One region of the Salinisphaera sp. T5B8 genome, then DNA from elsewhere that is predicted to be linked to it. Evidence: riboswitches for the same ligand, from Rfam matches in the RefSeq annotation. Region 1 holds a riboswitch; the other holds the start of a gene.

What was found. A riboswitch is a leader RNA that binds a small molecule or an ion and turns the genes downstream of it on or off. The one in region 1 is predicted to bind glycine.
Region 2: it holds a riboswitch for glycine, as region 1 does, so the genes downstream of both, gcvT (glycine cleavage system aminomethyltransferase GcvT) here and T5B8_RS10170 (D-amino acid dehydrogenase) in region 1, are expected to answer to the same signal.

The regions. Positions count from the first base shown of each region.
Region 1 is NZ_APNG01000009.1:160,438-163,842, forward strand. Features, by position in the region: gene T5B8_RS10165 (DEAD/DEAH box helicase) at 1-532, opposite strand, end outside; gene T5B8_RS10170 (D-amino acid dehydrogenase) at 606-1,868, opposite strand; glycine riboswitch at 2,029-2,118, opposite strand; gene T5B8_RS10175 (cupin domain-containing protein) at 2,220-2,588, shown strand; gene T5B8_RS10180 (GGDEF domain-containing protein) at 2,613-3,405, opposite strand, start outside.
Region 2 is NZ_APNG01000005.1:107,674-111,078, reverse strand. Features, by position in the region: gene gcvH (glycine cleavage system protein GcvH) at 1-276, opposite strand, end outside; gene gcvT (glycine cleavage system aminomethyltransferase GcvT) at 348-1,457, opposite strand; glycine riboswitch at 1,512-1,594, opposite strand; glycine riboswitch at 1,612-1,704, opposite strand; gene T5B8_RS06220 (UbiH/UbiF/VisC/COQ6 family ubiquinone biosynthesis hydroxylase) at 1,797-3,002, opposite strand; gene ubiH (2-octaprenyl-6-methoxyphenyl hydroxylase) at 2,999-3,405, opposite strand, start outside.

The DNA.
Region 1 (3,405 bases):
CCACGTCTTCGATAAAGCCCATGCGCAGCATTTCATCGGCTTCGTCGAGCACCATCCAGTCGAGCGCGTCGAGCTTGAGCGTACCGCGCTTGAGATGATCCATCACCCGACCCGGCGTGCCTACCACCACATGCACGCCGCGCTTGAGCGCAGCCAGCTGTGGGCCATAGCCCTGGCCACCATAGATCGGCAGCACATGAAAACCCGGGATATGCGCGGCATAGCGCTGAAAGGCCTCGGCCACCTGGATGGTGAGCTCACGCGTGGGCGTGAGTACCAGCGCCTGCGGTGCCTTGCCGGCCCGCCCGGTCAGCCCGGAGAGAATGGGCAGCGCGAAGGCCGCCGTCTTGCCGGTGCCGGTCTGAGCCTGGCCCAGCACGTCCTTGCCGGCCAGCAACGGCGGAATGGTCGCCGCCTGAATGGGCGACGGCGTCTCGTAGCCGACATCGGCGAGGGCCGCCATGACGGCATCGGAGAGCGCCAGATCGCTGAAGGCGACCTGGGCGGATTCGTTTTCATTAGGGGTGGACATGCACAGCCTGGCAGGCACGGGCGCTCAGCTGCGCCCGAAAAAACACTGCGCCGGAATGGCGCGGACGCTCATTCTACCCGTTATTCACAGTCGTCGGTCCCCGTTTTTCCGACGCGGTATCGTCGATGATGGCGGCAACGGAGTCCGCGGTCAGCGCCGACAGCGTCCAGCCCAAATGGCCGTGCCCGGTGTTGTAGAACACGTTCGGCGCCTTTCCGCCGCCCACGCGCGGCATCATGTTCGGCATCATCGGGCGCAGACCGGCCCAGGGGATGACCTGGCGCGTTTTCACGTCGGGAAAGCACTGCTTGACCCAATCCACCAGCGGCTCGATCCGATCCGCCCGGATATCGCGGTTGAACCCGTTGAACTCGGCGGTGCCGGCCACGCGCAGACGATCTGCGCCCAGGCGCGCACACACGAGCTTGGTTTCATCGTCGAGCAGACTGACTTCGGGCGCGGCCTGTTGCGAGGCCTCGTCTTCCAGATCGACGGTAATCGAATAGCCCTTGACCGGATACACGTTCACGCGATCGCCCAGCTGCGCAGCAATGTCGCGGCTGCCGGTACCCGCACACACCACCACGCCGTCGAACTCGAGCGTGACCCGGTCCTCGGGCGTGTCGTTGTCGCAGGCCGCGATGGTGACCTGCTGCCCATCGGATTGAACGCTTTCGACACTGTGGTTGTAGTGAAAGCGTACGCCCTGTGCCTGTGCGGCCCGCGCCAGGCCCTGGGTGAATTTGTGAATATCGCCGCTGGAATCGCTTTCGGTAAAGAAGCCGCCGTAATACTCGCCCGCCAGCGCGGGTTCGATCGCCCGCATTTCTTCCGGGGTGACCGGCTGGCGCTCCAGGCCGCCTTCGGCGAGCAGGCGCGACACCTTCTCGGCATGGCGATAGCCGGCGCGATTGCGATAGATATGCAGAATGCCCTTGCGCTTGACATCGAAATCGATGTTCTCGCGCTCGGCCCAGGAAAACAGAAACTCACGCGCCTCGATCGCCATGCGCGCGGTTTCGGTGGTGTTGCGGCCGTACTGCGGGATCGCGGCGATGAACTCCAGAAACCACGACAATTTGTGCCAGGACGGTTTCGGGTTGACCAGCAACGGGGCATCGTTGCGAAACATCCACTTCATGCCCTTGAAGACCATGGGCCAGTGGTTCCAGACCTCGGCGTTGGAAGCAGAAAGCTGACCGCCATTGGCGAAGGAGGTCTCCATCGCCGCATAGCGATTGCGGTCGAACAGCGTGACCTCGTAACCGCGCTGAACGAGTGCGTAGGCCGTGGTGACCCCGGTGATGCCCCCGCCGATAATTGCAATATGATTCATGAGCGTCTATCCGATAGCGTCGTGCGTGAAAACCTGCCGCGTGGCAGGCGCCGCCCCTTCCGTCACTGAACCTGAGAGATTCACCCGCGCGTCGATGGCCCGCGGGCTTGCTCCTTCGGTGCACGCCGGCCGGTTACGGCTGCGCGACTCTTCGGATATGGGCGCGATAACGGTCCCTGATGCCTGAGAGTTTCCGGGGCGGTTGCTCCTTCGGCGCCGGCTTTACGCCGGTCTCTCCCGCTATTGCGTGAATGTATGAATAGGTGTCGAATCCGGTATCGGCACGCCAACGCCCAGCCTCTGTGCGTGATCGATGCCGATGTTTTGTCCAAGATACCATGAGCAATCGCCATGCCAATACCGTCGACCCTGCGCCGCGCCCGCGATACGGTCGAATTCGAAACCGCCGAGCGCTGCGCGATACGCGAAATCTCCAATACGCCGGATGATCCGGCCCTCTCCATCGCCCGGGCCCGGGTGGCGCCCGGCGTGACCACGGCCTGGCATCGTCTGCGAGACACCGCCGAACGCTATCTGATCGTTTCCGGCCAGGGCGTGGTGGAAGTCGGCGAGCGCCTGCGCGAAACCGTGGCGGCCGGCGACGTGGTGTCGATCGCGCCGGACACCGCCCAGCGGATTCACAACAACGGCGATTGCGATCTGATCTTCTATGCCATCTGTACGCCGCGTTTTACGCCAGACTGCTACGAAGCACTCTAGCGCGCCCACCGCGTGAGTACTGATTCAGCCGACCACCCGATTGCGGCCTTCGGCCTTGGCTTGATAGAGGCGCCGATCGGCCTTTGCGAACAGGCTTCTGAAGTCCATGCCATCGCGCCCGAGTTCGGCAATGCCGATACTGGCTGATAACGGAATATCCTTGCCGCGATAGCGAAACGGCCGGTCATGAACCAGATCGCACAGGTCCTGGGCGATCTGTCGGGCGTGCGCGATATCCGCCCCCGATAACAGGATGCCGAATTCCTCGCCGCCAAGACGGCCCGCGATATCGGTCTGGCGAATACGGCTGGCAAGCAGCTCTGCCACGAAACATAGCGCCATATCACCCGCGTCGTGGCCGTAGTCGTCGTTGACGCGCTTGAAATGGTCGAGATCGACGACGAGCATCGCCAGCGGTATTTTCTGGCGCAGATAGCGCTGGCGCTCGCGCGCGAACACATCACGAAAACGCGAGCGGTTAGCCAGCCCGGTCAAAGGATCGGCCAGCGCCAATGCACGCAGTTCGGACTCCGTCTTTTCGCGACTGGCCTCGTAGATATACGAAAACCCGAGCGTGGAGGCGGTACACAGCACGATATTGACGACGCTCAGATAACCCGGCCAGCCATCCCACAAGCCGTAACGATAGACAAAGATTCCCCCGGCGCAGCTGATAAACAGCAACGCCACCCAGAGCCCCTGCCATCGGCCCAACAGCAGATGCGACAGTAGCGGTACCAGAAAAACCCATACGAAAACCGCGATGCCGTTCTGCTTGGCCAGCAGCGAAAGCATCATGACAAAGAAAAACGGCACC
Region 2 (3,405 bases), on a different contig from region 1:
GACCAGTTCCGGCGAATCCTCGAGCTGTTCGTTGATTTCGGCGATCTCGCCATCGAGCGGGGCATAGATATCCGATGCCGCCTTGACCGATTCGACCACGGCCACGGCATCACCGGCACCGACCTTGGTCCCGGCCTCGGGCAGTTCGACGAACACCAGATCGCCCAGCGACGACTGGGCATAGTCGGTGATACCGACCGTGCAGGTGCCATCGCCGTCGTAATCGATCCATTCGTGGGTCTTGGTATAGGACAGATCCTTGGGTACTTCGCTCATGGGGCTCCCTTGCAGCAGATTCGCGCGGTGCGCGCTATGTTTTGGTGGATAAAGGCTACTGAGAAACGGGCTCAGTCGTCGATACGGCGCTTGCCGTGGCGCACGAAGGGATAGCGCACGATGCGCGCGCGCTGCCACTTGCCGCGCAGACACACCTCGACGCTTTCTTCCCAATCGGCCGGTACCCGCGCGAGCGCGATCGAGCACGACAAGGTGGGTGAATAGCTGCCACTGGTGATTTCGCCTTCGGCTTCTTTTTCGTCGACATCGCTGTCGGCGGCCCGTACCGCGGTTTCGCTGCGCATCACGCCGCGGCCTTCCAGCACCAGCCCGACGAGCTTCTCGCCGACGCCCTCGGCGCGCATGTGCTCGAGCGCCGAACGGCCGACGAAATCCCGTTCTTCGGGCTCGAATGCCACCGTCCAGCCCAGGCCGGATTCCAGCGGCGTGTGGTCCTCGTCCATATCCTGGCCGTAAAGATTCAGCCCGGCTTCCAGGCGCAGGGTGTCGCGCGCGCCCAGGCCGATCGGCGCTACACCCTTGCCGCGTAGCGTTTTCCAGGCATTGACGGCCTCCTCGGCCGGCAACACGAGTTCGAAACCGTCCTCGCCGGTATAGCCGGTGCGCCCGATCGAGCGATCATCCTGGGTCGCGACCCGAAACGGCTTGAGCTTGAGCGCGGCGGCCTTGAAATCGTCGTCGAAGAGCTCGGCGGCAATATCGCGCCCGCGCGGGCCCTGCACCGCGATGATGGCCAGATCCTGGCGGTGATTGATCGCCACGTCGTAGTCGCGCGCCTGGCTGTCGATCCAGGCCAGATCCTTTTCCGTCGTCGCGGCATTGACCACGATGCGATACAGGTTGCCACTCAGGTGATAGACGATGAGATCGTCGATCACCCCACCGCGGGTGTTGAGCATGCAGGTATAAAGCGCGCGGCCGGACTCGTCGATCTTGGCGACGTCATTGGCCAGCAGCCGACGCAGGAATTCGCGTGCCTCGGCGCCGCTGATATCGACCACTGCCATATGCGAGACGTCGAACATGCCCGCGCTTTCGCGCACGGCATTGTGTTCCGAAATCTGGGAGCCGTAGTCGATCGGCATATCCCAGCCGGCGAAGTCCACGAGCTTGGCGCCGTCGGCGACATGCGCGTCGTAAAGCGGGGTTCGTTTGGCCATGACAATCTCTTTGCAGATGAATCAACAGAACACGGGCCGGCCCGGGCTTTCGCCTGCCGCCCCTCTGTCCTGGCACCTGAGAGATTCGCCCCTTCGGTGAGCCGGACTGTCGCCGGCTGCTCTCCAGAGTCGATCAAGCTGGCGTATAAACGCCCGCATGCACGTGGTTCGGGTACCTGAGCGTTTCCGGGCGGAAATTTGCGCCTTCGGTGACGAGCGACTGCCCGTTCTCTCCCACGCGGTTATTGACCGTGCCCTCGACTATACCGGCGACATCGACACAGGCCAAGCGCCAACCGCGAGGCCCCACTTACCTGCAAAATACAGCAGATTTTTCGACTACTGCAGCAACCGCGGGCCGTTGGCGGATAACCCTACGGCGTGATGAATCATGATCTGGCGAATCGGCGCGAGATTAGCCGCGATCCCGATTGCGCTCTGGCGCAGCGTGCGCAGCAACGGATTGGCACTGCCGTAAACGCGTTTGAAGGCATCGGTCGTGCCCAGCATCATCAGATTCTCGGCCATGCGTGCGCGCTGATAGCGGCGCAGATAGGTCATGTCGCCGGCATCGCGATTCGCCGCGCGCCCCGCCTCGAGCGCTTCGACCATGCCCGCCACGTCGAGAAGGCCGAGGTTGACCCCCTGACCTGCCATCGGGTGAACCACATGCGCCGCATCGCCGGCCAGGGCCACACGCGGGCGACAATATTCGCGTGCATGCTGGAGCTTGAGCGGGAACGAGGCACGCTTGTCCATATGCTGGATTTCGCCCAGTACGCCCCCGCTGGCCTCGGTCAGCCGCGCGCAGAATGTGTCGTGGTCGAGTTCAGCCAGCTCTGCGGCCAGTGCATCGTCGGCATGCCAGGCCAGCGAACAGCGACCGTCCGACAGCGGCAAAAACGCCACGGGCCCGGTTTCGGTGAAACGCTGCCAGGCGATATGGCGATGATGACGTTCCGGAGTCACCGTGCCCACGGTACAGCGCTGACCGTAGGGCCAGCCGGTGGTTTCGATACCCGCGGCCGCGCGCACCGGCGAATTCGCACCTTCCGCGCCGACCACCAGGGCCGCGCTCACGACCGTGCCGTCGTCGAGACGTAGGCGCGCGGCATCGCTGTCGATGGCCAGGCTTTCCATCTTGGCCGGACAATAGATATCGACATCGGTCAGCGCCTGCCAGGCGCTGTCGACGATCAGATTGTTCTCGACGATATGCCCGAGTTCCGGCAGACCGACCGCGGTATGTTCCAAGAACAGCTCGCTCGCGCCGCCGGCCTCCCAGACCTTCATGCCGGTAAATGCACAACAGCGGCGGCGCTCGACCGAGGCCCACAGACCAAGATTTTCGAGTACACGACGCGTACCCGGCGCGATGGCCGACACACGCAGTTCGTAGTCTTCACCCAGCTCGAAACGCGAGGGACGCTTGGCTTCCACGAGCGCGACCGAGAAATCGGCACGCGAAAGGGCCACGGCGAGCACGGCGCCCACCATGCCGCCACCGACAATGGCGATATCGTAACGGGGGCTTTGCTTGCTCATGAATTGGCCTCGCGAAGACGTGCCGGCGCCAGGGCCAGACCCATGCTGCGCCGGGCCATATCGTCACGAATCGACGGCAACAGCGACAGGCCGAACAAGCCCGCGCCGCGCGCGTGATCGAGCATGGGAATACGGTTGGAGAACAAACGCACAATCGCGTCGGTGAAATTGGCCACGCGATGCTGGTCGGGTCGGCGGGCCTCGGCCCAGCCGGTGAGCAGATCGGCATCGCCGGGATCGAAATCGGCATCGCCCGCCACGCGCTCGCGCAGCATCGCCGCGAGCAGCAACGCATCGCGAATCGCCAGATTAAAGCCCTGCGCGGCGGCCGGATGTAGCGCATGGCCGGCATTGCCGATCAGCACGGCCCGCTCGACCGCGGCGCGGTCGCACAGCACGCGCG